Regions from separate parts of the Pseudomonas sp. ADAK13 genome, predicted to be linked through region 1. Evidence: predicted binding sites of a transcription regulator. Region 1 holds the regulator's gene; each other region holds the start of a gene.

Region 1 (7,560 bases):
TTCTCGCAGAGCATCTGCTTGACCTTCTCGGGGTTGCGCGAGATGTCTTCGAAATTCTTCGGCAGGAAGTCCACCGCGCCGGCATCCAGCGCATCCAGGGTCACCCGGGCGCCTTCGTGGGTCAGCGAGGAGAACATCAACACCGGCGTTGGGCAGCGCTGCATGATGTGCCGCACCGCCGTAATGCCGTCCATCATCGGCATCTCGTAGTCCATGGTGATCACGTCCGGCTTGAGGGCCAGGGCCTGATCGATCGCCTCTTTGCCGTTGGTGGCCGTGCCGACCACCTGGATATTGGAATCCGATGAAAGAATTTCCGAGACGCGGCGGCGGAAGAAACCCGAATCGTCCACCACCAGGACCTTGACTACCATAAACACTCCGTTAGGCCGGGCGAGGGACAACCGCCCTGCCCGGGCCGAATCAAATACGCCGTGCGGCGTAACGCTTGAGCATGCTCGGAACATCGAGAATCAGCGCGATCCGACCGTCACCGGTAATGGTCGCGCCCGACATGCCCGGGGTTCCCTGCAGCATTTTGCCCAAAGGCTTGATGACCACTTCTTCCTGGCCCACCAGTTGATCGACGACAAAGCCGATACGCTGGGTGCCCACGGAGAGAATCACCACATGACCTTCGCGCTGCTCTTCATGCTTGGCCGAGGCCACCAGCCAGCGCTTGAGGTAGAACAGTGGCAACGCCTTGTCGCGCACGATCACCACTTCCTGGCCGTCCACCACGTTGGTGCGCGACAGGTCGAGGTGGAAGATTTCGTTGACGTTGACCAGCGGGAAGGCGAAGGCCTGGTTGCCCAGCATCACCATCAGGGTCGGCATGATCGCCAGGGTCAACGGCACCTTGATGACGATCTTCGAGCCCTGGCCCTTGGTCGAGTAGATGTTGATCGAGCCGTTGAGCTGGCTGATCTTGGTCTTCACCACGTCCATGCCCACGCCACGGCCCGACACGTCGGAAATCTCGGTCTTGGTGGAGAAGCCCGGGGCGAAGATCAGGTTGTAGCACTCGGTATCGGTCAGGCGGTCGGCGGCGTCCTTGTCCATCACGCCACGCTTGACGGCGATGTTGCGCAGTACCGTCGGGTCCATGCCCTTGCCGTCATCAGTGATCGACAGCAGGATGTGGTCGCCTTCCTGTTCGGCCGCCAGAATCACTTTGCCCTGGCGACTTTTGCCCGAGGCTTCGCGTTCTTCCGGCGTCTCGACGCCGTGGTCGACGGCGTTGCGCACCAAGTGGACCAGCGGGTCGGCCAGGGCCTCGACAAGGTTTTTGTCGAGGTCGGTTTCTTCACCCACCAGTTCCAGGTTGATCTCTTTCTTGAGCTGGCGTGCCAGGTCGCGAACCAGGCGCGGGAAGCGCCCGAAGACTTTCTTGATCGGCTGCATCCGGGTCTTCATCACCGCGGTTTGCAGGTCGGCGGTGACCACGTCGAGGTTGGACACGGCCTTTTGCATGGCCTCGTCGCCGCTGTTCAGGCCCAGGCGCACCAGGCGGTTACGCACCAGCACCAGTTCGCCCACCATGTTCATGATGTCGTCCAGGCGCGCGGTATCAACCCGCACGGTGGTTTCGGCTTCACTGGCCGGTTGCTTGTCCGGGGCCGGGGCGGCAGCCGCACGAGCGGGCGCAGGTGCAGCCGTCGGTGCAGGCTTGGCAGCCACGGGCGCAGCGGCCTTGGCGGCCACCGGAGCCGGCGTTGCCACCGCAGCGGCGGCCGCAGCAGCCGGTGCAGCAGTGCCGACGGCTTCGGTGAACTTGCCCTTGCCGTGCAGTTCATCCAGCAGCGCTTCGAACTCGTGATCGGAGATCAGGCCATCGGCAGCCGGTGCAGCGGCAGCGGCGGGTGCTGCAGGTGCAGCGGCCGTGGCGGCGACTTCCGGCAGTGCATCGGCGGCAAACGAGCCTTTGCCGTGCAACTGGTCCAGCAGCGCTTCAAATTCGTCGTCGGTGATTTCATTGCTGGCAGGCGCCGCGGCTTCCGTTGGCGCTGGCGCTGCGGCCACCGCGTCCGGGGCAAACTGGCCCTTGCCGTGCAACTGGTCGAGCAACGACTCGAACTCGGCGTCGGTAATGTCTTCAGTGGTCGGCACCATGGCCGGCGCACTGGCCGCTGGAGCCTCGGCTTCGGCCTTGACGGCGTTCAGCGAGTCCAGCAGTTGTTCAAATTCGCTGTCGGTGATGTCGCCCGCAGGCTCGGCGACAGGCTCAGCCACCGCTTCAACCACCGGTGCATTGGCCGCAGGTTCTGCCAGGCGCGCCAGGGCGGCCAGCAGTTCCGGCGTGGCTGCAGTGATCGGTGCACGTTCGCGCACTTCACTGAACATGCCGTTGACCGCGTCCAGTGCTTCCAGAATCACGTCCATCAGTTCCGAGTCGACGTGCCGCTCACCCTTGCGCAGGATGTCGAACACGTTCTCGGCGATGTGACAGCACTCCACCAGCTCGTGGAGCTGGAGGAAGCCGGCGCCCCCTTTTACAGTGTGAAAACCGCGAAAAATTGCATTGAGCAGGTTCGCATCATCCGGTCGGCTTTCCAGCTCGACCAGTTGTTCGGACAGTTGCTCTAAAATTTCGCCGGCCTCTACAAGGAAATCCTGAAGGATTTCTTCATCGGCGCCGAAGCTCATGGGTGTGCTCCTTAGAAGCCTAAACTGGACAGCAAATCGTCTACGTCGTCTTGCCCGGATACAACGTCTTCACGTTTATCGGCATGAATCTGCGGACCTTCACCCTTGGCGAGGTGTTTTTGTGGATCTTTTTCAGAAAGGATCGCTTCGCGGTCATGTTCGATGCCTGCAAACCGGTCAACCTGACCCGCCATCAACACCAGTTTGAGCAGGTTGCTTTCCACTTCGGTGACCAGTTGGGTCACGCGCTTGATCACCTGGCCGGTCAGGTCCTGGTAGTCCTGGGCCAGCAGAATGTCATTGAGGTTGCTGGAAACCGTGCGGTTCTCCTGCTCGCTGCGGGACAAAAAGCCGTCGACCCGACGCGCCAGTTCACGAAACTCTTCAGCGCCCACTTCCCGCCGCATGAACCGGCCCCAATCGTTGCTCAGGGCCTTGGCTTCACTGGCCATACCGTTGACCAGAGGCGTGGCGTTTTCCACCAGGTCCATGGTGCGGTTGGCCGCCGCCTCAGTCAGCCTGACCACATACGACAGGCGTTCGGTGGCATCCGTGATCTGCGAGATTTCTTCGGCCTGGGGCATGTGCGGGTCAATCTGAAAATTGACAATCGCACTGTGCAACTCACGGGTGAGCTTGCCCACTTCCTGGTACAGGCCGCGGTCACGGGTCTGGTTGAGCTCATGGATTAACTGCACCGCGTCGCCGAACTGGCCTTTTTCAAGGCTTTCGACGAGTTGATGAGCATGTTTTTTCAGGGTCGACTCAAAGTCGGCCTGCGATGATTCTTTATGCTCCATAGCTCCCCCGTGGCAGCATCAATGACCGATGCGTTCGAAGATTTTTTCGATCTTCTCTTTCAAGGCCAGTGCAGTGAATGGCTTGACCACGTAGCCGTTAACCCCGGCCTGGGCGGCTTCGATGATCTGTTCACGCTTGGCTTCAGCGGTCACCATCAGCACAGGCAGGCTGCGCAGTTTTTCATCAGCGCGCACGTGGCGCAGCAGATCGATACCGGTCATGCCCGGCATGTTCCAGTCCGTTACCAGAAAGTCGATGCTCCCGCTGTTGAGGATCGGAATCGCCGTAATGCCGTCATCCGCCTCGACCGTGTTAGTGAACCCAAGGTCACGCAACAGGTTTTTTATGATCCGCCGCATCGTTGAGAAGTCATCAACGATGAGGATTTTCATGTTCTTGTCCAATTCGACCTCCAAGCAGTCTTAAACGCGCCCAGCACCTGGGCGCGCCATATCAATCAACAGGCGTTACACAAAAAGGACTACCGGGGGCGCACCACGGGCCAAGCCCGTCCGGACGCAAGGCCTGGACGGTATCGTTCGCAGTGTCCCCACACTGCCTGTCAGCGCGCTCGCCACTCTCCCAAACGCCCCCGCAAGCGGGCTGCGCACTGGCTGTGTAACTGGCTGACCCGCGATTCGCTGACGCCCAGGACCTCACCGATTTCCTTGAGGTTCAGCTCTTCGTCGTAGTACAGCGCCAACACCAGTCGCTCACGCTCCGGCAAATTGGCAATCGCGTCCGCCAGCGCAGTCTGGAAGCGTTCATCTTCCAGATCGCGTGACGGTTCGAGATGGGCACTCGCGCCGTCCTCGTGCAGCCCTTCATGTTCGCCGTCCTGCAAAAGGTCGTCGAAACTGAACAGGCGGCTGCCCAAGGTATCGTTCAAAATCCCGTAGTAATCATCGAGACTCAATTGGAGTTCGGCCGCAACTTCGTGATCTTTAGCGTCGCGACCGGTTTTTGCTTCAATTGAGCGAATTGCGTCACTCACCATCCGTGTATTGCGGTGCACCGAACGCGGCGCCCAATCACCTTTACGCACTTCATCGAGCATGGCCCCACGGATACGGATACCCGCGTAGGTCTCGAAACTCGCGCCCTTGCTCGCGTCGTACTTGGTCGACACTTCGAGCAAGCCGATCATCCCGGCCTGGATCAAGTCTTCGACCTGGACGCTGGCAGGCAGGCGCGCCAGCAAGTGATAGGCAATGCGCTTGACCAGCGGCGCATAGCGCTCGATCAATTCGACCTGACTGTCACGTGCCGACTTCTTGTAAAGGTTGTAGCCGCTGGCTGTCATAGCACCGGTCCTGCGCTCGTCTGATGCACCAATCGCTCGACGAAAAACTCCAGATGCCCACGCGGGTTGGCGGGCAACGGCCAGGTATCGACCTTCTGGGCAATAGCCTTGAACGCCAATGCGCACTTCGAACGAGGGAACGCTTCATAGACCGCACGCTGCTTTTGCACGGCCTTGCGTACGCACTCGTCGTAAGGAACTGCGCCAACGTATTGTAAGGCGACATCGAGGAAGCGATCTGTGACCTTGGTCAACTTGGCGAACAGATTGCGCCCCTCTTGCGGGCTTTGGGCCATGTTGGCCAGCACACGGAAGCGGTTCATGCCGTAGTCACGGTTAAGCAGTTTGATCAGGGCGTAGGCGTCGGTGATCGAGGTGGGTTCGTCGCACACCACCAGCAACACTTCCTGGGCGGCGCGCACGAAGCTGACCACGGACTCGCCGATGCCGGCGGCGGTGTCGATCACCAGCACGTCGAGGTTGTCGCCAATGTCGCTGAACGCCTGGATCAGGCCGGCATGTTGCGCCGGGCTCAGGTGCACCATGCTCTGGGTGCCGGAAGCGGCCGGCACGATACGAATCCCGCCGGGCCCCTGCAACAGCACGTCGCGCAGCTCACAGCGGCCTTCGATCACGTCGGCCAGAGTATGTTTGGGCGTCAGCCCCAGCAGAACGTCGACGTTCGCCAGCCCCAGGTCAGCATCCAGCAGCATGACGCGACGGCCAAGCTCTGCCAGGGCCAGGGACAAATTCACTGACACGTTAGTTTTCCCGACGCCACCTTTGCCGCCGGTCACCGCGATCACCTGTACGGGATGCATGCTGCCCATTTTATTTCTTTACCTTGTCTTGCTTAGACGCAGGCTACATGACTTGGCCGCGCGAACTGCTGGCAGACCATCGATGTAGATACATTGCACTGTCGTTTTGTGTTGCCTGTTCATGTTGACCTCAGCCGACCCGTTTGTTCGGACTGTGGTAGAGGTCGGCGAACATGTCAGCCATCGCTTCCTCACTCGGTTCTTCCTGCATTTGCACGCTGACAGCCCGGCTGACCAACTGATGACGGCGCGGCAGATGCAAATCATCCGGGATCCGCGGCCCGTCGGTCAGGTAGGCGACCGGTAATTCATGGCTGATAGCCAGGCTCAACACTTCGCCCAGGCTCGCTGTTTCATCCAGTTTAGTCAGGATGCAGCCCGCCAGCCCGCAGCGTTTATAGCTGTGGTAGGCAGCTGTCAGTACCTGCTTCTGGCTGGTCGTGGCAAGTACCAAATAGTTTCTGGATTTGATCCCGCGCCCGGCCAGGCTTTCCAGTTGCATGCGCAAGGCCGGGTCGCTGGCTTGCAGGCCAGCGGTATCGATCAACACCACGCGCTTGCGCAGCAGCGGGTCGAGGGCGTTGGCCAGGGACTGGCCCGGATCGACGTGGGTCACCGGCACATTGAGGATGCGGCCCAGGGTCTTGAGCTGTTCCTGGGCGCCAATGCGGTAGCTGTCCATGCTCACCAGGGCGATGTTCTGCGCGCCGTACTTGAGCACGTAACGGGCGGCCAGCTTGGCCAGGGTAGTGGTCTTGCCCATGCCGGCAGGGCCGACCATGGCAATCACGCCGCCTTCTTCCAGGGGCTCGATTTCCGGGGTAACAATCATCCGCGCCAAGTGGGCCAGGAGCATGCGCCAGGCCTGCTTGGGTTCTTCAATTTGGGTGGTCAGTTGCAGCAGGTCACGGGACAACGGGCCAGACAGGCCAATGCGTTGCAGACGGCGCCACAGGTTGGCCTGCTGCGGCTGGCTGCCCTGCAACTGGTTCCAGGCCAGCGAGCCCAACTGCACTTCCAGCAGCTCACGCAGGCCGTTGAGCTCGAAACGCATCGAGTCGAACACCCGCTGGTCTACCGCTGCCGCCGGGGCGGGCGCAGCAGGACGTGGCGGTTCGACAAAGGTCGGCTCTACCAACGGCTCGGACGCCGTCAGCGGCAGGCCGGCAAACAGCTGGCGGTTGGTGGTGGTGTCGCTGTCGCCACGCATGCTCAGTTCGGCCTGGGCCGAGACAATGCGCGAAGCGGTCTTGCGCAGCTCGTCTTCCAGCTCCATGTTCGGCACACGCGGCGCCAGGGCCGAGGGCTTGTAATCCAGGGCAGCCGTCAGCTCGACACCGCCGGCAATACGGCGGTTACCGATAATCGCAGCGTCGGCGCCCAACTCATCACGCACCAGTTTCATGGCCTGACGCATATCGGCGGCGAAAAAACGCTTCACTTGCATATCCCACTACCTCAGCCGTTGGGCCCTACTGTCGCGACGATAGTCACTTGCTTATTGTCAGGAATTTCCTGGTAAGCCAATACGTGCAAATTCGGTATAGCCAGGCGTCCAAACCGCGACAACATCGCCCGGACGGGGCCAGCCACCAGCAGGATGACCGGATGGCCTTCCATTTCCTGGCGCTGCGCGGCCTCGATCAACGAACGCTGCAGCTTCTCAGCCATGCTTGGCTCCAGCAACACGCCTTCGTCAGCGCCCTGCCCAGCCTTCTGAATACTATTGAGCAATATTTGTTCCAACCTTGGTTCCAAGGTGATAACAGGCAGCTCGGAGTCAAGCCCTACAATGCTTTGGACGATTGCACGCGACAATCCGACGCGCACTGCGGCCACCAGGGCGGCAGTATCTTGACTCTTGGCGGCATTGTTGGCGATGGCCTCGGCAATGCTGCGAATGTCCCGTACCGGTACCTGCTCGGCCAACAGCGCTTGCAATACCTTGAGCAGTTGCGAGGTAGACAGTACCCCCGGCACCAGCTCCTC
Region 2 (7,560 bases), 170 kb from region 1:
GCCGTTAACATGCACGCCGTCTATCGCCGCGCCTCTGGCCCGATGGCTGTCATTTGTCCCAGTAGCTCAATTGGATAGAGCATCCCCCTCCTAAGGGGAAGGTTGGCCGTTCGAACCGGCCCTGGGACACCATATAATCGTTGCTGCCCAAGTGGCTGAAACGTCAGAGAGCCCCGATCAGATTTGTCTGGCGGGGCTTTTTTGTGGCTGGGCGTCCAGGTGCGCCAGTCTTTTCAAACACCAACCGAACCTTGCCGGCGTTTGACGTTCACACGGGAGGCAAGAGCGGGGCGACGCAAGTATTCGTCTGCATCGTGTACCTCGCGGGTCATTGTCGAGCGTCTGACACGTAGCCAATTGGCATGAGCAAAATATTCCCCGGCAACCGCGTGTTTTGGCTGTCCGGACCCGACGACGCGGGACTATCATTCCGGTAGCCCTGAACCCCCACTGCAAGGAGCCGCTCGGAACGCCGATGCGCCAGATCTGGAAATCTTTTCGAGCCCTTTATTTTGCCTCCTTGATGATGCTGATCGGCTCCGGCCTGCTCAGTACTTACCTGGCCTTGCGCCTGGCGGCAGACCACGTCGACAGCCTGTGGGTCGGTGCGTTGATGGCGGCCAACTATTTTGGCCTGGTATTGGGGGGCAAGATCGGTCACCGCCTGATTGCCCGGGTCGGGCATATCCGGGCGTATGCCACCTGTGCCGGGATTGTCGGCGCGGCGGTGCTCGGGCACGGGCTGATCAATTGGCTGCCGGCCTGGATCGTGCTGCGGATGATTGTCGGCCTCGGCATGATGTGCCAGTACATGGTCATCGAGAGCTGGCTCAACGAGCAGGCAGACGCCAAGCAGCGGGGCGTGGTGTTCAGCGGCTACATGATCGCGTCGTACCTGGGCCTGGTGCTGGGCCAACTGATTCTTGTGATGCACCCGCAATTGGGGCTTGAGTTGCTGATGCTGGTCGCGCTGTGTTTTGCGCTGTGCCTGGTACCGGTGGCGATGACTCGCCGCATTCACCCGGCGCCCCTGCACCCGGCGCCGATGGAACCGCGTTTCTTTATCAAGCGGGTGCCACAGTCCCTCAGTACCGTGTTGGGTGCTGGGCTGATCGTGGGTTCGTTCTATGGTTTGGCGCCGCTCTATGCCTCGCAGCAAGGGCTGACCACCGAGCAGGTCGGTCTGTTCATGGGTAGCTGCATCTTCGCCGGGCTGCTGGTGCAATGGCCGCTGGGCTGGTTGTCTGACCGCTATGACCGCGCGCTGTTGATCCGCTGCTTCGCCTTGTGCCTGGCGGTGGCCGCGCTGCCGCTGGCGATCATGAGTCAGGTGCCGCTGGAAGTGCTGTTTGTTGCGGGCTTTCTCTGCTCCCTGGTGCAATTCTGCCTGTATCCGTTGGCCGTGGCGTTCTCCAATGACCACGTCGAGGGCGATCGCCGGGTGTCGCTCACGGCAATGTTGCTGGTGACCTACGGGGTCGGCGCGAGTGTCGGTCCGCTGTTGGCAGGTGTGGTGATGAAGCTGTTCGGCAGCCACATGCTGTACGCGTTTTTCAGCCTGTGTGCGTTGATCCTGGTCTGGCGCATCCGGCCGAAGGCGGTCACCAACCTGCATCAGGTGGACGACGCACCGCTGCACCACGTGGCGATGCCCGACAGCATGTCCAGTTCGCCACTGGTGGCATGCCTCGACCCGCGTGTGGATGAGCAGGTGGTGCAGGAGCAGATGCAGACCGCCGTTCCGGACCCGGAGCCCGAGGTGGATCCCGAGCCGGTGGTGGATGAGCCGGAACTTGTCACCGAGCCCCTGGAGCATCCGGACCCGGATGATCACCCTCACGACCTGAGCAGGGCGCGCCCCTGAAAGCAAAAACGGGCAGTTCCTTTAAGGAGCTGCCCGTTTTTTTTTCGCGGCCTTTTACTGCTTAAAGATCGTCGTCCTTGTCGAACCGACGCGCTTCGCGCTGCAGTTGGTAGACGAACCGTTCGACCTGGCGCTGCACCAGCCCGCTCATGTTGTGAAAGCGCACGCCGGCGAAGGTGGTGTTGATCCTTTCTTCGAAGTGCAGATAGCGCAGTTCCACCGAGGTGGTCATGCTGCCAAAGGGCAGGGCGGCGATGAAGCGGTCGTAGACCTGGCCCAGTTGCAGGCGCTCGGAGATGTCCCCTTCGAAACGCAATTTGCAGCCGGTGGCGGAAATATCCAGCAGCTTGCCGCCGATGGGGGCCTTGAGTTTTTCACCGCCCAGCTCGACGTTCACCAGTTGCGCCAGCTTCAGGGCCGCGCGGAACGCATTGCGGCGCTGATGGTAAATCACTTCGTCGGGCATGCTGCCGCGATAAACGCGGTGGCCGTGGGCTTCGTCAAGGGTCAGGGTGCCGTTGCTTTCCCAGGCCACTCGCACGCCATCATGAAAACCTTCGATACGGAAAGCTTCGCCATTCTCAAGGTAGCGTTCGCCGTCACGCGGGATCATTTCGTCCAGGGCCAGCGACTTGCTGTCCCGGTCGACTTCGACCAGGTAGCTTTGAAAGCGCTGGTTGCGTTCGTGGAAGGTGATGATCAGCGGGTCGTGGCTCTCTTGCAGCATCCGCAAGGTGCCCGCGATTTCCAGCGGCGTGGTGAGTACCTTGGGTGGCTGCGGAGCATCTTCCGCGTTAAGGGCGTTGAACACGGTTCTTCCATCTCCAGACAAAATACGACTACACGCAAGTGCTTTCATTTTGCCAGCATGTGGCGCGCCTTGGATAGGGCGCGCTTAAACTGGTTTCAGGCTTGGCTGCGGGTGCTTGGCTTGGCCAGGCGTGAGGTGGAGCCTTGAGCGTTGTAGAGGGCTGGAGGCTCGCCGCCGTGGAGGATACGCAACTGATTGGCGGTCGTGGCTTGTTGACGCTGGATCGCCTGGCCGTTGACGATGTTGGTTTCCTGGCACAGGGTCAGCAACTGGTTGAGTTCTTTGCTCTGGGCCAGCAACTGGTCGCCGACCGTGGAGTGGCTGGCGAGTTGCTCCAGGCCTTTGTGGTCGGCAGGCAGGCCCAGGCTGACGAGAATCTGGCTGCGTTTCTTGCCGTGTTGTTCCAGCAGGACGATCAGCGATTGCTTGCGAGCCAGAATTTCTTCCAGCATGCGCATGTCGCGGCCGAACAGGGCCAGGGATTCTTCCCGAAGTAACTCCAGCAACTGCTGTGCGGGAGTCAAATCTTCAATGATCAGTTGTAGCAAGTTTTCGTCGTGCATGGCTGGCCTTGGGGTTTAAGCGTCCAAAAGCCTGGCGCAGGCCTTTGCCTAGCGCTCGGCTTCGAAGTTAAGCAGCTTGCTGGCTACACGGTTGCTGTCGACCTTATAGCTGCCATCCGCAATCGCCTGCTTCAATTCGGCCACGCGGGCTTTATTGACAACCGGCTGATCGCTCAGCGAGTCAGTGACCTTCTGCAACTGTTGAGCCTCATTGCTCAGGTGTACCGATTCCCCGCTTTGGCTGGCACCGGCCTGTTCTGTCTTGGCAGGCAGAGGCTGGGACTTGGCTTCAACGCTGTCTTTGGCACCGCTGGTGCGCGAAGAGCCAGGCGTTGGCAGGGCGTTATTCAAACGACTGAAATCGATGACCATGTTAAAAAAACCTCTGGGTATTTGGACGCTTGCCATGTTTTCGGCCATACCCGGACAAACTTTAGGCTCGATTGACAATAAACCTATACGCGATGCTGCTTTGCGCACAGTGTAGGAAAAGCTGGCGTCCTATGCCAGTGATCTATAAAGCCACCTCAACCTGCCCGGGTGCCGTCACCCGGGCCTTGATCACGCGGTTGGAATTGAGGTTCTTGACGCGAATCTGTTCACTCATGCCGCCGTTGGACAGGGCTTCCCCGGGCATTTTTACATTCAGTCCGCCGCTGCTGGCGGAAATCACCACCTGGTCGCCCTTGCGCACCACTTCGGCCTGTTCAAGGTTGACCAGGGTAATCACTTGGTCGGTGACCATTGGTCGGGTAAGTTTCTGCCCGATCGCCTGGTCAACGGACGTGAGGTAGCTCTGGGTGATCAGGCTGATGTCCCGTTCACGCATGGCAACGTCTTCGTAACCAATGATTCCGGTGCGTTTCAACGGCCGGGTCACCACCACCACGTCACGAAACAGCTTGACCTGGGCTGGCACGAACACCGTCCAGGGCGAGGCGCCTTCGCAGCGAACCTTCACGGTCACGCGCCCGATGGGTTGGGCCGGGCTTTCGAGGGAGGCTGTCAATTCCTTGTCGCACATCGGCATGCGCAGGCGCGGATCCAGCTGGTTGACCTGGATTTCATAGCGCCCCGGCGTCTGTGTGGTCGCCAGATAATCTTCTACAGTGAACTCAAGAAAGCCCTGAGTGACGCCGATAAGCAGATCAGGCAAGGTGACGTTACTGGCACGGGCCGGCTGGCCCGCAGCCAGGGCAAGCAACGCCATCGAGACGCAGATCAATCTGCGGTACTGTGGGGATCGGGGGCGTCGGGAAACTGTCGTTTTGATGTCCATGGCCAATAAAAAAGCAAAGCTCGTGCCGTTTAGTGTTGGGTACGCGTCGTACCCCTAAGTTTTAGCGTAGGAGTCTGGGCATGGCCGGTGTAATGGATTCAGTAAACCAGCGCACACAGCTGGTGGGGCAGAATCGCCTGGAGTTGCTGCTGTTTCGTCTGGACGGCAAGCAGCTTTACGGGATTAACGTCTTCAAGGTGCGGGAGGTGCTGCAGTGTCCCAAGCTGACAATAATGCCCAAGTCCAGCCCGGTGGTGTGCGGTGTGGCGAACATCCGTGGCGCGACCATCCCGATTCTTGACCTGGCCATGGCCACCGGTTCGGCGGGTTTGCAGGACCGCGAAAGTCCGTTCGTGATCATCACCGAGTACAACACCAAGACCCAGGGTTTCCTGGTGCGTTCGGTGGAACGCATCGTCAACATGAACTGGGAAGAGATCCATCCGCCGCCCAAGGGCACCGGCCGCGATCACTACCTCACGGCCGTGACGCGGGTCGACAACCAGTTGGTGGAAATCATCGACGTGGAGAAAATCCTCGCCGAAGTGGCGCCGACCTCCGAGGCGATTTCGGTCGGCGTAGTAGACGCCGAGACCGCGCACAAGGCGATCTCGCTGCGGGTGCTGACGGTGGACGACTCCTCGGTGGCACGCAAGCAGGTGTCCCGCTGCCTGCAGACGGTTGGCGTTGAAGTGGTGGCGCTTAATGACGGTCGCCAGGCCCTGGATTACCTGCGCAAGCTGGTGGATGAGGGCAAGAAACCGGAAGAAGAATTCCTGATGATGATCTCCGACATCGAGATGCCGGAAATGGACGGCTACACCCTCACGGCCGAGATACGCAACGACCCACGCATGCAAAAATTACATATCATCCTGCATACTTCGTTGTCCGGTGTATTCAATCAGGCAATGGTCAAGAAGGTCGGTGCCGATGACTTCCTGGCCAAATTCCGCCCTGATGACCTGGCATCCCGGGTAGTTGACCGGATCAAGGCAGCAGATCACGGCTAGGGGCTTTTTCCCTGGCGGTCACACGATTTAAGAGGCGGTATCATTGTCTACGGGTAATTTGGATTTCGAACAGTTCCGGGTCTTCCTGGAAAAAGCCTGTGGCATATTGCTCGGTGAAAACAAGCAGTACCTGGTATCCAGCCGTCTCAACAAACTGATGGAGCAGCAAGGCATCAAGTCCCTCGGGGAGTTGGTGCAGCGGATCCAGGGCCAGCCGCGCAGCGGGCTCAAGGAGATGGTGGTCGATGCCATGACCACCAACGAAACCTTGTGGTTTCGTGACACCTATCCGTTCGAGGTGCTCAAGAACAAGGTGCTGCCCGAGGCCATCAAGGCTGCCCCCGGCCAGCGCCTGCGCATCTGGTCGGCGGCCTGTTCGTCGGGGCAGGAGCCGTATTCGATTTCGATGTCCATCGACGAGTTCGAGCGGACCAACATGGGCCAACTGAAGGCAGGGGCGCAAATCGTTGCCACTGACTTGTCCGGCACCATGCTCACCAATTGCAAGACCGGCGAATACGACAGCCTGGCACTGGGCCGCGGGTTGTCCCCGGAGCGGTTGCAACGTTTCTTCGACCCTAAAGGCGCGGGGCGCTGGGCGGTCAAAGCGCCGATCAAGAGCCGGGTGGAGTTTCGCTCGTTCAATCTGCTGGACAGTTATGCCAGCCTGGGCAAGTTCGACATGGTGTTTTGCCGCAACGTGTTGATCTACTTCTCGGCCGAGGTGAAGAAAGACATTCTGTTGCGCATCCACGGCACCCTCAAGCGTGGCGGTTACCTGTTCCTCGGCGCTTCCGAGGCGCTGAACGGTTTGCCGGATCATTACCAGATGGTGCAGTGCAGCCCGGGGATCATTTACCAGGCCAAGTGATGAGCGCTTGAACAAAAAAGGGAGGCCTGCAGAGGTCTCCCTTTTTTTATGGCCGTGTTCCGTCCTGAATAAGGTTTACACCTTCTGACCCATTCTCAGGAGGGAGTAATGAATACGGGAGAAAGGCGCAGTCAGCGTGATTACACGCTAACCTTTAAATTGTCGGTCGTCGATCAGGTCGAAAAAGGCGAGTTGAGTTATAAAGAGGCTCAAGAGCGCTATGGCATTCAGGGTAAAACGACTGTACTGAATTGGTTACGCAGGCATGGTCGGCAGGACTGGAGTCAAGGCGCGTCCATTCGCTCCAAGAGACCTCGTTCCATGGATGAGCCCGATAAACCGCTGACACCCGAACAGCGAATCAAAGAGCTTGAAGAAAAGCTTGCCCAAGCCAACCAGAAAGCTCAGTTTTTCGAAGCCGTCGTTGATGTTTTGAAGAACGACTTCGGTGTTTCTGTCGTAAAAAGCGATCCGGTAAGTCCTCTCCCAGGGGCAGATCCAAGACCTGAGCATTAGTCGGGCTTGCCAGTTCATGGGGATTTCCCGCCAGGCTTATTACAAGCGCAACCGGGCGTGTGATGCCCGGGCCCGTCATGCCCAGGAAGTGATGGGATTCGTGAGGGAAAAGCGACTTCGGCAACCGCGCATTGGCACCCGAAAACTTCACAATCTAATGCGCACTGAGCCAGAAGTGACCGTAAAGGTTGGTCGAGACCGTTTATTCGATATCTTGCGAGATCGGCGCGAACTGGTTCCCCGCAGACGGGCCTATCACAAAACGACAGACAGCCATCATCGCTTTCGCCGTCATCCAAACCGGCTCAAAGATGGGCCGATTCAGGTAGTCGCCAAGGCGCCAGAGCAAGTATGGGTTGCGGACATCACCTACTTACCAACGCAAACGGGTGTGGCTTATCTGAGTTTGATCACCGATGCGTACTCTCGAAAAATCGTGGGGCACCATATCCATGAAAGCTTGCACGCCGAATCGGTGATCCAGGCGTTCAAAAAAGCCCTCAAGCAGCGGACAACGGAACAACGCCTGGTGCATCACTCGGACAGAGGCGTCCAATACTGCTCCGAGCTTTATCAGCGGTTGCATGCCAAGTACGGCATCACCTGCTCAATGACCGATGGCTACGACTGCTACCAAAATGCA
Region 3 (7,560 bases), 1.3 Mb from region 1:
CTGGGGCCCAGGATCGACACCACTTCACCCGGCTGCAGCTGCAGGTCGAAACCCTCCAGCACCGAATTGCCCGCGTACCCCAGGCAAATCCCCTGGGCGTGCAATACCGCCTGGCTCATAGATTGGCCTGACGGTTCAGCTCGGTGCGCAACTGCACCAGGCTCGGGGTCACGATCGGCACAAACGCCGACTCGCGCCAGCGCCGGGCAAAACCGCTGCCGTGGGCGGTCAGGTAGGCCTTGCCGCCGCTGGCTTGCAACTCAAGCTGAACAGCGCTGGCAGCAATTTCGGCGAGGGCAATGCGCAGGCGAAACAACGGCACCGGCTCGGTACCGAAGCGGCCACTCAGCAGGCCTTTCTTGAGGTCGTTGACCGCCTGTTCCAGCGAGGTACGCAGCACTTCCAGTTCTTCGCGCAATACGGTGCGGCTGGAGCCCAAGTGATTGGCCACCTCAGCCAGCGAACGCCGGGCCAGGCCGATGGACATGCCGCACTGCAAACCGAGAAACGCCGGGCGCACCGCCGGCAGGAACTTGCGCGCATCGTCATGCAGCAGCCAGTCGCGGCTCAGCTCCACGGCTTCAAAGCCGAGGGCGGCGGTATTGCTTGATTGCAGGCCCAACAGCTCCAGGTCACGGGACCGTTGCAAGCCGCTCACCGAATCGGGAATCGCCAGGATAAACGGCGCGCCGCCCTGGGCATGCTCGATGGCAGCTGCCACCACAAACCCGTTCTTACGCAGGTTGGTCACCCAGTGCAGGCGGCCATTGAGGTTCCAGCCGTGATCCGTCGGCTCGGCGCTGATTTGCAGCGTCTCGATGCCAGACAAAAACTTCATCGCGTTGGATAGCCCGGTCGCCCCGGCGAGCTTGCCGCTCAGCAGGTCCGGCAGCAGTTGCTCGCGCAGCCGCTGGTTCGGGCTTTGCAGCAGGTACTCGATAAACGAGCGTTGGCCCCAGCAGACAAACGCCGACGCCAGGGAATGGCTGGCCACGTCGGCAATGGCTTCCACTGCGCCCGTGACATCGCCGCCCAGGCCACCGAGGTCCTTGGGCACACCGATACGTAATACATTGGCCTCTGCCAGCCGTGGCAGCACTTCCTGCGGATCGCAACTGCCCACATCCAGGGCCTGCGCTTGAACATCGAGCCAACGGCTCAAGATTGGGTCAAGCATTCATGTTTCTCCTTGTTACAGCATGTTTACCATCGCGAACGCTTGCGCGCCTTCAGCTTGCCGGTTTTTCCCAACGGTATTGCGCCAGCTCCGGGTTCAGCGGGGTACGGGCGAACACGTTGGCGAAGTTGCACAGGGTCGCCAGGCTCACGCCCAGGATAACCTCCAGCGCATGACCGTCCGTGTAACCCGCCTCACGGAACGCGGCATAACCGGCGTCGCTGACATCACCGCGGGTGGCGATCACTTCGCGGGTGAACTCGGCGAGTGTCTCATAACGCTCGTTGGGCAATTCACCGCGCTGGCGCAAGGCGTCGATCACGTCTTCCGGCAGCTTGGCCTTGTTGCGCGCTACGGCAGTGTGCCCGGCGACGCAGAAATCGCAACCGTGGGTCGTGGCGGCAATCAACTGCACCACTTCACGGTCGGCCAGGCTCAGGTCCGACTTGGCGTTCAGGCCGGACACGGTGATGTAGGTTTCCAGTGCCGCCGGGGCATTGGCCAGCACCGCCAGCAGATTGGGGATGAACCCGGAACCCTTCAGGGCATTTTCCAGAAAGGGCTTGGCCGCTTCAGGGGCGGTTTCCAGGGTTAGCATCGGTACGCGGGACATGGAGTGGTCTCCTCATGGATTCGTGTACCAAGTCTGTTGGTTATAAAAAATCCGCTCAATAGTCTAAAGTAGCGATTACTTGCTCTTGAGTCTTTCCATTAGATGAATTCGTCCAGTTCACTCGTCGATTGGTTATTAGATAGCCTCGAACTCAACACCAGTCTGTTTCACGTCGGGCGTTACTGCGGCGACTGGCGTGCCAGCACCCACGGCCTGGCGAGCGCGAGCTTTCATCTGGTGGTGCAGGGGCACTGCTGGATGCACATCGATGGCGACTCCACCCCTTACCCGCTGAACAACGGCGACGCGGTGTTCCTGCTGCGGGACCTGGCGTATCGCTTGTCCAGCGATGGCACCGCCGACGGCGCCCAGGAATGCCCGCGCAAGCCAATGCTGCCGCTGGACAGCCAGGCAAGCGACGGCGTAGGCCTGGTGTGCGGGTTCTTTCATTTTCAATCCGGGCTGTCGGCGATGATTGTCGACACCCTGCCCGCCTGGATCATTCTGCGGGCGGGCGACCCTTCGCTGACGGCCGCACGCAACCTGTTCGAACTGATCCTGCAGGAATGCGAGCGCACACCCGCGCCCTCACCCGCCTTGCTGGAGCGCCTGTGCCACCTGCTGTTTCTGTATGTGCTGCGCCAACAGGTACTGGACAACACCGAACTCGGCGGCCTCGCGGCGCTGGCCCGGCAACCGGCATTCGCGCGCCTGCTGGAACAACTCATCGCACGGCCGGCGGATCCCTGGACCCTGGAAAGCATGGCGGCCTGCACCGGCTTGTCGCGCTCGGCGTTCTTCAAGCGCTTCAATGAACTGTGCGGCCAGTCGCCGGGGCAAGTGCTGTTGATGATGCGCGTGCGCCATGCCTGCCAATTGTTCAAGCAGGACCAGACCGTGGCAGACGTATCCCTGGCCGTGGGCTATCAATCGGTGGCCGCCTTCACCCGCGCCTTCCATAAGGTCACCGGCTTTCAGCCCGGCGCCTATCGCAAAGCTCAAGGCTGACGCTGCAACCCGTTGCCCGGCCGGGCGCAAAGTTCCACCAGCCAATCGACAAATACCCGCACCCGCTGCGACAACTGGCGGTGCGGCGGGTACAGCGCGGTCAATGGCAACTTCGGTGGTTGCAGGTCCGCCAGCACCTCCACCAGGGTGCCCGCTTCCAACTGGCGAACCGCGTGATAGTAAGGCGTCTGCACCAAGCCATAACCCGCTTCACAGGCCGCCAGGTAACCGTCGGCGCTGTTTACGGCGACTTGCTTGGGCAGGTCCACCAACCGTATGTCATTGCCCAACTGGAACTCCAGGCCATAGCGCTTGCCGCTGGTGCTGGAGAAGTACTCGACCACCCGGTGGCCGGCCAAATCATCCAGTGTCGACGGCAGGCCGAACTGCTGCACGTAGCCGGGACTGGCGCAGGTCACCTGATCCATCATTGCCAGCGGCCGGGCCACCAGTGACTCGTCCAGCGCCAGGCCACCGCGCAACACGCAATCCACGCCTTCGCGAATCAGGTCCACAGGGCGGTCGTTAAGGCCGATTTCCAGGTCGATCTGCGGGTAGCGGGTGGTGAACTCGGGCAGCGCCGGAATCACCAGGAAACGCCCGATCCCCGACGGCATATCAATGCGCAACGTGCCGCGCGGGTTACGCCGGCTGGTGGAGAATACCGCTTCGGTTTCCTCAAGGTCGGCCAACAGCCGCACACAGCGCTGGTAGTAGGCGGCACCGTCCAGGGTCGAGCTGACCTGGCGCGTGGTGCGCTGCAACAGTTGCACCCCAAGGTGGGCTTCCAGTTGCTTGATCAGAATCGTCACCGAAGCGCGCGGCAGCTGCAGGCTGTCGGCGGCCTTGGCAAAGCCGCCCAGTTCGACGATCCGCACAAACACACGCATGGCGTTAAAACGGTCCACTGGCGGGTTTCCTTCGAGGATTGTTTAGAATTTCATAATAGTGATAGTGGTTTTAGCCGGTTTATCCCGCTTTTGTCGAGGGCAACAATGGAGCCCTTCCCCACACAGGAGCTGGACCCATGCACACTCGTCAACTCGGCAAAAACGGTCCCCAGGTTTCCGCCATCGGCCTCGGCTGCATGGGCATGACCGATTTCTACACCACGGGCACCGACACCGCCGAAGCCATTTCCACCCTGCATCGCGCCCTGGAACTGGGGATCAACCTGCTGGACACCGCCGACATGTACGGCCCCCACACCAACGAAGCGCTGATCGGCAAGGCCATCGCCGGCAAGCGCGACCAGGTGTTCCTTGCCAGCAAATTCGGCATCGTGCGCGACCCGTCGAACCCCACGATACGCGGCGTGAATGGCCGCCCGGAATACATTCGGGATGCCATCGACGGCACCTTGAAACGCCTGGGCGTGGAAACCCTCGACCTGTACTACCAGCACCGCATCGACCCCGACGTGGCGATTGAAGAAACCGTGGGCGCCATGGCCGAGCTGGTCAAGCAAGGCAAGGTGCGTTACCTGGGCTTGAGCGAGGCGTCGGCCGCCACCCTGGAGCGCGCGCACAAGGTTCATCCCATCAGCGCCCTGCAAAGCGAATATTCGTTGTGGAGCCGCGACCAGGAAGACAACGGCTGCCTGGCAGCCTGCCAGCGCCTGGGCATTGCGTTTGTGCCGTACAGCCCGCTGGGCCGGGGCTTCCTCACCGGCGCCCTGAAAAGCCCGGACGATTTTGCAGCGGATGACTACCGCCGCTTCAGCCCGCGTTTTCAGGGCGAGAACTTTGCGAAGAACCTGTTGCTGGTGGAACAGGTGCAGGCACTGGCCGCCGATAAGGGCGTGACCGCCGGGCAGCTGGCGTTGGCCTGGGTATTGGCGCAAGGGGATTACCTGATCCCGATCCCCGGCACCAAGCAACGCAAGTACCTCGAAGAGAACGTCGCCGCACTGGAGGTCAAGCTGAGCCCGGCCGAGCTGGCGGCGCTGGAAGCGATCTTCCCGGCCAATGCAACCGCCGGATTGCGTTACCCGGAAGCCGTCATGCAGATGCTCGACAAATAACCCCCCTCAAGGGTGCTTGCGAAAGTCCGACAGGATGAAGGGCGTGTGGGCTCTCAGCCAGGTATCAACCTCGTCCAGCGAAGGCAACCGCTCGCTGTGGAACTCCACACTGTTGCGCGTGATGCTGACGGTATAGCCGTCGGCGTCCTGTCGCAGGGTGCCCGTGCACTTGACCGGTAGGCCGTCTTCCTCGGTAAACGAGGTGGCGGTCAATGGCGCAGTGGTTAACGCCTCAGTGGCGCGTGCCTTGAGGGCCTTGCGCTTGGCGGCAAGCTCCCTGGCGACTACCACGCCGCCAATTGTGACGGCCAGGTATAAAAGCGCCAGGTAGTTGTTGGTGGTGCCTCTGCGCGTGTGGTGTTCAATGCTCAGCCAATTCACCACCTGATAGATGATTTCGTCCATGTTTTACCGGGGGATCCGTCGCAGATTCAAGCCCGCATCAAACACCCCGGCCACCCAAAATAGAAGCCTCCTACAGGTTTTATTTATTCGTACTACTTTCTTGCACCATAGTACCTAAAGCTCCTCCCTCCCAAGCCGATAGCCCTTCGAAGCTCTAACAAAGCCGCGTCGCACAATAAACGCTTCGTAAGGACGACCCCATGCCCTCATTGCGCTCTATCCAAGCCCGTTACACCCTGTTTCTGGTGCTGTTCGTCCTGTTGTTATTCGTATTGACGGTGGTGGGCATCGGACAGTTGGTGGCCCCCAAGCTGCGCCACACCGAAGAACAGGTGGCCCTCAATCGCATTGCCGAAGTGGCCGAGCAGATCCAGGGCGAGCTGAACAAGGTTCAGGCCCAGCAACGCAGCATCACCCAAACCATCCCACTGCTGGACAGCGACGCCATCGACAAGGTGCTGCCCGGCCTGGTGGACCAGTACGGCGAACTGAAAGTGTTCGGCGGCGGCATCTGGCCCCTGCCCAACCAGCGCACGCCGGGGCGTAACAAACACAGCACCTTCTGGCACCGCGATGCCTCGGGCAAGCTGGCCGTGAATACCTTCTGGAACAGCGACGCGGCCCCCAATTATTACGACCAGAGCTGGTACAAGGGCGGGCTCGCCTCACCCCGTGGCCAGTGCGCCTGGGCGGCAGCCTACAAGGATGACGCCAGCCAGGAGCCTCGCACCAACTGCGCGATGGCGATCCAGCGTGACGGCGCGGCGTACGGCGTCGCCACCATCGACGTGACCCTGGGCTTCTTCAACGACCTGGTGGCCAGCAAGGAAAAAGACCTCGGCGGACAAATGCTGATCGTCGAAGGCGACGGCAAGATCATCAGCAACAGCACGCGCCTCAGCAGCCCGGTGGTGTTGAAAAACATCAGCGAACTGGTCGGCACCTCAGCCTTTGCCGCCCAGGTCAGCGCCGGCCTGGCCCATCGCGATCAAACCCTGCAGCGCAGTGAGTTCGACAACCAGGGCGTGGCCAGCACCTTCTTCATGCGCCCGATCGAAGGCACGCCGTGGTTCCTGGCCACGGCACTCCCGACTTCGCTGATCACCGCCCAGCGGGATGACGTGTTGGGCACCCTGGCGATGCTGCAAATCCCGATGATTCTGCTGCTGGTGCTGTTGCAGGTGTATGCCATCCGCCAGTTGATAAAACGGATGACCGCGCTGAAGACCAACATCGACGCGCTGTCCAACGGCGATGCCGACCTGACACGACGCATTACCATTCGCGCCGAGGACGAACTGGGGGCGATCGGGCATTCGGTGAACCGCTTTATCGTCTACCTGCAGAACATGATCGGTGAAGTGACCCAGGCCACCGGCGCCATGTCGTCGAGCCTGGCGCAGTTGCAGCAGACATCCGCCCAGACCAACCAGATCCTGGTGCGCCATGCCTCGGAAACCGACCAGACCGTCACCGCCATCACCGAGATGAGCTCCACCGCCGACACCGTGGCCGAGAACGCCGCCGAAACCGCCGCGTTCACCCAGCGCGCCAACGAGCACGCCGACCGTTCGCGGGTGGTGGTCGGGGAAGCTTCGCGCAGCGTCAGCGCGTTGATCGGTGAGGTTTCCAGCGCCACTCACACCGTGGAAAACATGCGCCAGGACGCCGCCCGCATCACCGAAACCCTCGGCGTAATCGGCGCCATCGCCGGCCAGACCAACCTGCTGGCACTCAATGCGGCCATCGAAGCCGCCCGCGCCGGCGAACAGGGGCGGGGGTTTGCAGTGGTCGCCGACGAAGTCCGTGCCCTTGCCGCCCGCACCCAGGCCAGCACCTCGCAGATCAACGAAATGCTCGCGCGCCTGACCACCGGGGTGAGCTCTTCGGTGACCGCCATGGAAGCCACCCAGGCCAGTTGCCAGTCCGCCGCGGACGCTACCGCACGGGTTAACACGGGCCTGGACGAGATGGCCGGCTCTGTCAGCCATATCAACAACCTCAGCACCCAGATCGCCACGGCTGCCGAACAGCAAAGCGCGGTGACCGAGGAAATCAACCGCAGCATGGTGCACATCCGCCACATGGTCGAAGAACTGGTGCAAAGCGGCCACGCCACGGAACACAACACCCAGAGCCTGCTGGATGCGAATGGCCGGGTAATTGCGTTGATGGGACGCTTCAAGGTGCGTTGAAAAATAGCCTGCCGACTCCCGTGCAATGTGCGGGAGCCGGACTATTCTGACAGCTCAAAGTGCTTAGTCTCGCCACACAGGAGGTGTGTCATGCACGCAGTTGAGCACCCGATCCGCACTGAGCAGATCAGTCAGGAAC
Region 4 (7,560 bases), 1.5 Mb from region 1:
TGAACCAGTACAAGAAAGCCTTTGGCTCCATGGTGCAGGCCGGTCTCAAGCGTGAAGGCGCCCGCAGCAAACTGGGGGACACCGCCGACAACGCCGTGGCAAAAATCAACGAAGTGGAAAAATCCCTGCTGCAAGGCGACAGCGTCACCCTGTTCAACAGCGTGGTCGACTTGAGCAAGCTGATCCAGCAGGCGCGCTTCCAGGTGCGCGGCTACACCTACAGTGGCAAGGTCGAAGCCGAACAGCCGGCCCTGGACGCCATCGACAACGCCCTGAAAAAAATCACCGAGCTCAACGACACGTTGCCTGAGCAATACCGGGCCAACCTGCAAGAGGCCAGCGTTTCGCTGCAGGCCTACCGTGCCGCCGTCAGCCAGTACCGCGATTCCCAGGTGGCCAGCGCTGCCGCGACGAAAATCATGGCCGAACAAGGCGATATCCTGCTCGACCGCAGCAACAAACTCACCACCTCGCAAACCGTGGTGCGTGACACCGACACCGCCCACGCCAAGAACCTGTTGCTGCTGGCCACGGCCCTGGCACTGGCCTTCGGCATCCTCGCCGCCTGGGCCATCACCCGGCAGATTGTCATCCCCCTGAACCAGACCCTCAAAGTCGCCGAGCGCGTGGCGTCCGGCGACCTGAGCCACAACCTGATCTCCCAGCGCCAGGACGAACTGGGCCAGTTGCAGCGGTCCATGCAGAGCATGACCGTAGGCCTGCGGGAGCTGATCGGCGGTATCAGCGACGGCGTCACCCAGATCGCCAGCGCTGCCGAGCAACTGTCGGCCGTCACCGAGCAGACCAGCGCCGGGGTGAACAGCCAGAAGGTCGAGACCGACCAGGTGGCCACCGCCATGAACGAAATGGCCGCCACCGTGCAGGAAGTCGCCCGTAATGCCGAAGAAGCCTCCGAGGCCGCCGTAGCCGCCGACCAGCAGGCCCGTGAAGGCGACAAGGTGGTGGGTGAGGCCATCGCCCAGATCGAGCGCCTGGCCAGCGAGGTGGGCAACTCCACCGAGGCCATGGGCCACCTCAAGCGCGAGAGCGACAAGATTGGCAGTGTTCTGGACGTGATCAAGTCCGTGGCCCAGCAAACCAACCTGCTGGCCCTCAACGCAGCGATTGAAGCGGCGCGTGCCGGTGAAGCCGGGCGCGGTTTTGCGGTGGTCGCCGACGAAGTGCGCAGCCTGGCCCAGCGCACGCAAAAGTCCACCGAGGAAATCGAAGAGCTGATCGTCGGCCTGCAAAGCGGCACCCAGCAGGTGGCGACCATCATGGACAACAGCCGCAACCTCACCGACAGCAGCGTCGAGCTGACTCGCCGGGCCGGCAACGCCCTGGAGAACATCACCCGCACCGTTTCGACGATCCAGGCGATGAACCAGCAGATCGCCACCGCGGCCGAACAACAAAGTGCCGTGGCCGAAGAGATCAACCGCAGCGTGCTCAACGTGCGGGACGTTTCCGAACAAACCTCGGCGGCCAGCGAAGAGACCGCCGCTTCCAGCGCGGAACTGGCCCGACTGGGGATTTACCTGCAAACCCTGGTGGGCCGCTTCAAGGTCTGACCCTGTCGCGGCGGCCATCAGGGCCGCCGCCATGGAAACTTGTGAAATTTCCTACGCGCTTTTCAGGTCGTGAATGACACACCTGGCGCCGAATAAAAGTAGCGTTTCAATTCCCCTGGCCGTTATCAGCCGGACGCTTGAGACGCTCCTTTTGATTCGTTGGAGGTTCACCATGTTTCGTCCACTGACCCGTGCATTAGGCAACATCAGTGTCACCCTCAAACTCTTCCTGGGCTTCGGCCTGGTGCTGCTGCTCAGCCTGGCCATCGCCCTGACAGGCTGGCAGGCATTGAACGCCTCGCTGTTCCGCTCGCAGTCACTGACCGTGCTCTCGCAACTGGCGGTGGTAGGCGAAGAACTGCGGGCCGACCGCATCGTGTACCGCACCCTGAACGACCCGAACAGCCTGACCCGAATCGGCCTGCACATAGAGAAAATCGACCGCTACCTGGCCGAGTTGGCGGCACGCCTGGTGCACCCGGCCAGCCTTCAACAAGTGCAAGACTCGAACCGCATAACCGCCAGCTTCAAAACCGCCCTGGGCGGGCTGGCCAACCTGATAGAGCAGCGCGAAAGCGCCCGTGAGCGGCTCAAGAAAAGCTCGGTCCAGGCCAGCGACACCCTCGCACAATTGGCCAGCGACCTGCCCAATCAGGACGATGAAAAGGCCCTGGACGCTGTAGAACAACTTCGCCAGGCCATGGAGAAAGCCGAGGACAGCGCCCAGACCGCCGCCTGGGCCGCCGCTTCACTGGAAGCCTATGGCCAGGCCGTCGCCGATGCATTGCACACCCTCGACAGCGCCCAGACCGCCGTGGCTACGCTGCCCGTGGACGGGACGGCGCTGAAAAGCGCCCTGCTCGACTACCGCAACCAGCTGACGCGCCTCAAGGACGCCCAGCTCACCACTGAAACCACCCAAAACCAACTGGAACAGTGGCTGGATCAGTTACTCAAGCAAAGCGACCAACTGAGCCAATACCAGACCGAACAGCGTGATCGCGAAGCCGACCAGGCCCGCACCCTGCTGCTCAGTGTCACCGGCGCAGCGCTACTGCTGGGAGCCCTGGCGGCGTGGCTGATCGCCGGCCAAATCGTCACGCCGTTGCGTCAGGCGCTGGTCGTCGCAAACCGGATTGCCGAGGGCGACTTGAGCCACAATATCCAGGCCACCCGCGAGGATGAAGTGGGGCAGTTGCAGCGCAGCATCGGGCAGATGACCGTCAACCTGCGGGGCCTCATCGGTGGCATCGGCGACAGCGCCCGGCAGATCGCCAGCGCCGCCGAGCAACTGTCTGCCGTCACCGAACAGACCCGCGCCGGGGTCGATGGCCAGAAACAGGAAACCGAACAGGTGGCCACCGCCATGAATGAAATGCTCGCCACCTCCCAGGAAGTCGCGCGCCATGCCGAGCAAGCCTCACTGGCCGCCACCGAGGCCGACCGGCAGGCGAGCCAGGGTGATCAGGTGGTCGCCGAGGCGATTGTTCACATCGAGCACCTGGCCCAGGAAATGACGCGCTCGAGCCAGGCCATGCAAGGGTTGCAGCAGGAAAGCCGGAAGATCGGCAGCGTGCTGGAGGTGATCAAATCCGTATCGGAACAAACCAATTTACTGGCCCTCAACGCAGCGATCGAGGCGGCCCGGGCCGGTGAGGCCGGCAGAGGTTTTGCCGTGGTCGCCGATGAAGTACGCAGCCTGGCGCAACGCACCCAGCAATCGGCCGAGGAAATCGAGGAGCTGATCAGTGGCCTGCACCGGGGCACGCAGCAGGTCGCAGACATCATGGACAACAGCCGCAGCCTCACCGACAACAGCGTGCAACTGACCCGCCGCGCGGGTGAGGCCTTGGCCGGCATCACTCGGACGGTGTCGGTTATCCAGGAGATGAACCCGCAGATTGCCGCCGCTGCCGAGGAACAAACGGCAGTAGCGGAGGAGATCAATCGCAGTGTGCTGAAGGTCAAGGATGTGTCGGAACAAACCTCGGCCGCGAGTCAGGAAACTGCGGCGGCCAGTGTCGAACTGGCGCGCCTGGGCACGGATTTGCAGGTGTGGGTGGGCAAGTTCAAGGTCTGAAAAAAACCACGACCAACGCTAACCTGTGGCGAGGGAGCTTGCTCCCGTTGGAGTGCGCAGCGCTCCTATCTTTTTTTGGGGCCGCTACGCGGCCCAGCGGGAGCAAGCTCCCTCGCCACAAGAAGCGTTTTATAGAACCTGACGCAGAAAGGCTTGGGCCCGGGGATCCTTCGGCGCATCGAAGAATTGCGCCGGGGCGGCGTCTTCCAGCAGTTTGCCGTGATCGAAGAACAGCACCCGATCGGCCACTTCCCGGGCGAAGCCCATTTCATGGGTGACGCAGACCATGGTCATGCCTTCCAGGGCCAGGGTCTTCATTACATCAAGCACTTCGCCGACCATTTCCGGGTCGAGTGCCGAGGTAGGTTCGTCAAAGAGCATCACTTTGGGCTCCATCGCCAGCGCGCGGGCAATCGCCACGCGTTGCTGCTGGCCGCCGGAAAGCCGCGACGGAAATTCGTTGGCTTTCTGGGCGATGCCGACTTTTTCCAGGAGTGCCAGGGCCTTGGCCTCGCGCTCTTTCTTGCCACGCTTGCGCACGACTTTCTGCGCCAGGCAGAGGTTCTCCAACACGGTCATGTGGGGGAACAGGTTGAAATGCTGGAACACCATGCCGACTTCCCGGCGGTAGGCGTTCACATCGGTTTTCGGGTCTGCCAGTTGCAGGCCGTCGATGCTCACCGAGCCGGAATCAAATTCTTCCAGGCCGTTGAGGCAACGCAGGAACGTCGACTTGCCGGAACCGGACGGGCCGATCACCACCAGCACTTCACCCTTGGCCACCTGGGTGGTCACGTTATCCACCGCGCGGACTACGTGGCCGCGGGTGTCGAAGACTTTTACCAGATCGCGGACTTCAATCACTTTGCGCGAGCCTCCGCTCAAGCCGGCTGGCGATTTTCGACAGCGGCAGGTTGATCAGCAGGTACAGGCCTGCGACGCAGAACAGGATTTCGAACGGCGAAAACGAGGTAGTGATGACTTCACGGCCGCTTTTCAGCAGTTCGGTAATGGCGATCACCGACACCAGGGAAGTGTCCTTGACCAGGCTGATAAACTGCCCGGCCAGCGGCGGCAACACGCGCTTGAAGGCTTGCGGCAACACCACATGGCGCATCGACTGGCCAGCACTGAGCCCCAGGGAGCGAGCTGCTTCATTTTGCCCACGGGCAATCGACTGCACGCCGGCGCGAATGATTTCCGCCACATAGGCGCCGGTGAACAGCGACAGTGCCGCGATCCCGGCGAATTCCCGGGACAGGTTGAGCACGGTGCCGATAAAGAAATAGAAAATGAAGATCTGCACCAATAGCGGCGTGCCGCGTACCAGTTCGACGTAGATCGTCGACAGATCGCGCAGGGTCGGGTTATTCGACAGACGACACAACCCGGTCGCCAGGCCGATCAACAACCCGAGCACCCCGGACACCACCGACAACCACAACGTGGTCCACAAGCCCCACAATAACGGGCCAGCGGCCCAATGCCGGGTGACGCCGACCACGTCGCCCTCGGCCACGTCATCGCCCTGAGCCACTTGCAGGCTGTTCTCGGCGACGGTCAGGTGCTGTTCGTTGCCCTCGTCATTGCGCAGGGTGACTTCAGCCACATCGCCCTTGCGCACCAACTCGCTGACGGTGGAAATATCCGACGCCCGCTGGGACTCTTCAGCCTGGTAGACGAAGTACTGCGGCACACGGTTCCAGCGCCATTCGTAGGACATCAGCGAGGTGGCGTAATACAACGCGCCGGCCAGGCCGACCAGCACCAGCACCGTCAGCAGGTGCCAGGGCCATTGGGCTTTTTTCTGTTTCATTTCAGGTTCCGGGATGTGTATCGCCTGGCAAGCCCTCATCGCGGGCAAGCCCGGCTCCCACATTTGAAGGCATTGTCAGGACTGACATCGATCAATGTGGGAGCTGGCTTGCCTGCGATGAAGTCGACGCGGTATCGCGTTATTCCATGTCCTTGAGCCACTCGGAGCTCTTGAACCACTTGTCATGGATACGATCGTAGGTGCCGTCGTTGCGGATCTGGTGCAGGAAGTTGTTGATGAAGTTGATGCTGTCGTAGTCGCCCTTCTTCAGGCCGAACGCCAGGGGCTCAAAGGTGAACGGCTGGTCGAGGAATACCAGCTTGCCGTTGCCGACCTTGTTCACCGCCACCACGTTGTAAGGCGCGTCATACACAAAGGCGTCGGCCTTGCCGTTGACCACGTCGAGCACGGCTTCCTGCTCGTTGTCGTAGCCATGGTACTTGGCCTTGGAGATCAGCTTCTTGGCCACCATCTCGCCGGTGGTGCCGAGCTTGGAGGTCAGGCGGTACTTCTCGTCGTTCAGGTCTTTGTAGGACTTGATGGTGCCTTCCAGCTCCTTGCGGATCAGCAGGGTCTGGCCGACCACGATGAACGGTTCGCTGAAGTTCAGGCGCAGGTTGCGTTCCTGGGTCAGGGTCATGCCGCTGCCGATCATGTCGAACTTGTTGGTCAGCAGGGCCGGGATGATGCCGTCGTAGCCGGTGGAGATCGGCTCGAACTTGACGCCCATGGACTTGGCCATGGCCTTGAGGATGTCGACTTCAAAGCCGATGATTTCACCGCGCTTGTTGGTCATCTGGAACGGCATGTAGGTCGGGTCCATGCCGACTTTCAGCGTGCCGCGCTTGACCGCATCATCGATGGCGCCGGCGTGGGCCGCATTGACAGCCACCAGTGCGGTGACGCCTAGCAGCAGCATCGAAAGATACTTTTTCATCATCAAGTCCCCTGAACTCATTTTCTTGTGAGGTCGGCGCGCAAAAGGGCTGCACCATTTCGGGGTGCGATCCTAACTCACTCCCCGCCCGGTACAAAGGTTTCACCGGGATTTGTTGCCAAGGTATGACAGAAAAGCCCCACAACCGTGCAGAGAAGGTCACGGCTAGACACCTCGCCCCACAGGCCCGCCAATTGCTTGATGTGTAAGCAGTTATGACTATCAGTCCATCTCCCCCATCCAGTCCGAGTCCTTGAACCACTTGTCATGCAGCCGATCGTAAGTGCCGTCCTGGGCCACTTGGTTGAGGAAATGATTGATCCAGTTGAGGCTGTCGTAATCGCCTTTTTTCAGCCCGAACGCCAGGGGCTCATAGGTAAAGGGTTGCTCCAGTGCCAACAACCCACTGTTCTGGGGTTTGGCGATTGCGATCAGGTTATACGGCGCATCGTGGATAAAAGCGTCGGCCTTGCCCTCCACCACCTGGCGCACGCCTTCTTCCGGCGTAGGAAAACTGCGCAGCCGGGCCACACCGAGAAACCTTTTCGCCGCAGCCTCGCCCGTGGTGCCCTCGGCAGCCACGATGCGGTAACCGGCTTCGTTCAAGTCTTCGATGCTGTGGACCTGGTTGGCCAACCGCGGATGCAGCAGCACGGTCTGGCCGACGATGATGAACGAGTCGCTGAAGTTGAGTGTCAGGTTGCGTTCCTGCGTGACCGTCATGCCGCTGCCGATCAGGTCGAACCGACTGGCCAGCAAGCCGGGGATCAGATCGGTATAGGGCACCGAAACCAGCTCCAGCTTCACCCCCAGCGCCTTGCTCATCTCCCGCAACAGGTCAATTTCAAACCCGACGATACGGCCCTTTTTGTCGGTCATCTCGAAGGGCACGTAGGTCGGATTGGTGCCGACTTTCAGCACACCCCGCCGCACGGCTTCGTCTATGGCCCCGGCGTGTGCCAGGTAACCGCAGGAAAATGTGACGATGCCGAGCCACAGCATCGATAAATACCTTTTGATCATGAAACGCCCCTGTTCCGTTAAACACTCCCACACCCAGCCACGCACAAGTTCGCGTAAACCAGGGGCTTCGAGTCAGATTTTGGGGGCGATGCTAACCCACTCGCAGGCAGGGCAATACGCCTCGGAGAAGGGT

What was found. The regulator FliA, encoded in region 1, starts transcription of late flagellar genes. The targets are predictions, from matches to a motif close to CTAAAGTTTNNNNNNNNNNNGCCGNTAA.
Region 2: flgM (flagellar biosynthesis anti-sigma factor FlgM) is a predicted target of FliA. The motif match lies at 3,648-3,675, and genes of this name have one in related genera.
Region 3: HKK54_RS29150 (methyl-accepting chemotaxis protein) is a predicted target of FliA. The motif match lies at 5,341-5,368, and genes of this name have one in related genera.
Region 4: HKK54_RS08585 (methyl-accepting chemotaxis protein) is a predicted target of FliA. The motif match lies at 1,670-1,697, and genes of this name have one in related genera.

What each region holds. Positions count from the first base shown of each region.
Region 1 covers NZ_CP052860.1:271,542-279,101, forward strand. Annotated here, with positions in the region: gene HKK54_RS01240 (protein-glutamate methylesterase/protein-glutamine glutaminase) at 1-374, opposite strand, end outside; gene HKK54_RS01245 (chemotaxis protein CheA) at 424-2,646, opposite strand; gene HKK54_RS01250 (protein phosphatase CheZ) at 2,658-3,446, opposite strand; gene HKK54_RS01255 (chemotaxis response regulator CheY) at 3,465-3,839, opposite strand; gene fliA (RNA polymerase sigma factor FliA) at 4,010-4,750, opposite strand; gene fleN (flagellar synthesis regulator FleN) at 4,747-5,580, opposite strand; gene flhF (flagellar biosynthesis protein FlhF) at 5,702-7,018, opposite strand; gene flhA (flagellar biosynthesis protein FlhA) at 7,030-7,560, opposite strand, start outside.
Region 2 covers NZ_CP052860.1:441,138-448,697, reverse strand. Annotated here, with positions in the region: tRNA gene HKK54_RS02140 (tRNA-Arg) at 56-132, shown strand; gene HKK54_RS02135 (MFS transporter) at 476-1,864, shown strand; gene HKK54_RS02130 (flagellar brake protein) at 1,926-2,675, opposite strand; gene HKK54_RS02125 (flagella synthesis protein FlgN) at 2,771-3,238, opposite strand; gene flgM (flagellar biosynthesis anti-sigma factor FlgM) at 3,287-3,610, opposite strand; gene flgA (flagellar basal body P-ring formation chaperone FlgA) at 3,753-4,517, opposite strand; gene HKK54_RS02110 (chemotaxis protein CheV) at 4,598-5,530, shown strand; gene cheR (protein-glutamate O-methyltransferase CheR) at 5,574-6,401, shown strand; one part of gene HKK54_RS02100 (IS3 family transposase) at 6,510-6,880, shown strand; one part of gene HKK54_RS02100 (IS3 family transposase) at 6,879-7,560, shown strand, end outside.
Region 3 covers NZ_CP052860.1:6,303,137-6,310,696, forward strand. Annotated here, with positions in the region: gene HKK54_RS29115 (ABC transporter ATP-binding protein) at 1-119, opposite strand, end outside; gene HKK54_RS29120 (acyl-CoA dehydrogenase family protein) at 116-1,177, opposite strand; gene HKK54_RS29125 (carboxymuconolactone decarboxylase family protein) at 1,230-1,790, opposite strand; gene HKK54_RS29130 (AraC family transcriptional regulator) at 1,893-2,798, shown strand; gene HKK54_RS29135 (LysR family transcriptional regulator) at 2,789-3,706, opposite strand; gene HKK54_RS29140 (aldo/keto reductase) at 3,826-4,821, shown strand; gene HKK54_RS29145 (hypothetical protein) at 4,828-5,226, opposite strand; gene HKK54_RS29150 (methyl-accepting chemotaxis protein) at 5,427-7,421, shown strand; gene HKK54_RS29155 (SRPBCC family protein) at 7,512-7,560, shown strand, end outside.
Region 4 covers NZ_CP052860.1:1,818,749-1,826,308, forward strand. Annotated here, with positions in the region: partial or broken gene HKK54_RS33970 (methyl-accepting chemotaxis protein) at 1-713, shown strand, start outside; gene HKK54_RS33975 (methyl-accepting chemotaxis protein) at 858-1,571, shown strand; gene HKK54_RS08585 (methyl-accepting chemotaxis protein) at 1,744-3,651, shown strand; gene HKK54_RS08590 (amino acid ABC transporter ATP-binding protein) at 3,781-4,515, opposite strand; gene HKK54_RS08595 (amino acid ABC transporter permease) at 4,508-5,467, opposite strand; gene HKK54_RS08600 (transporter substrate-binding domain-containing protein) at 5,607-6,404, opposite strand; gene HKK54_RS08605 (transporter substrate-binding domain-containing protein) at 6,627-7,427, opposite strand.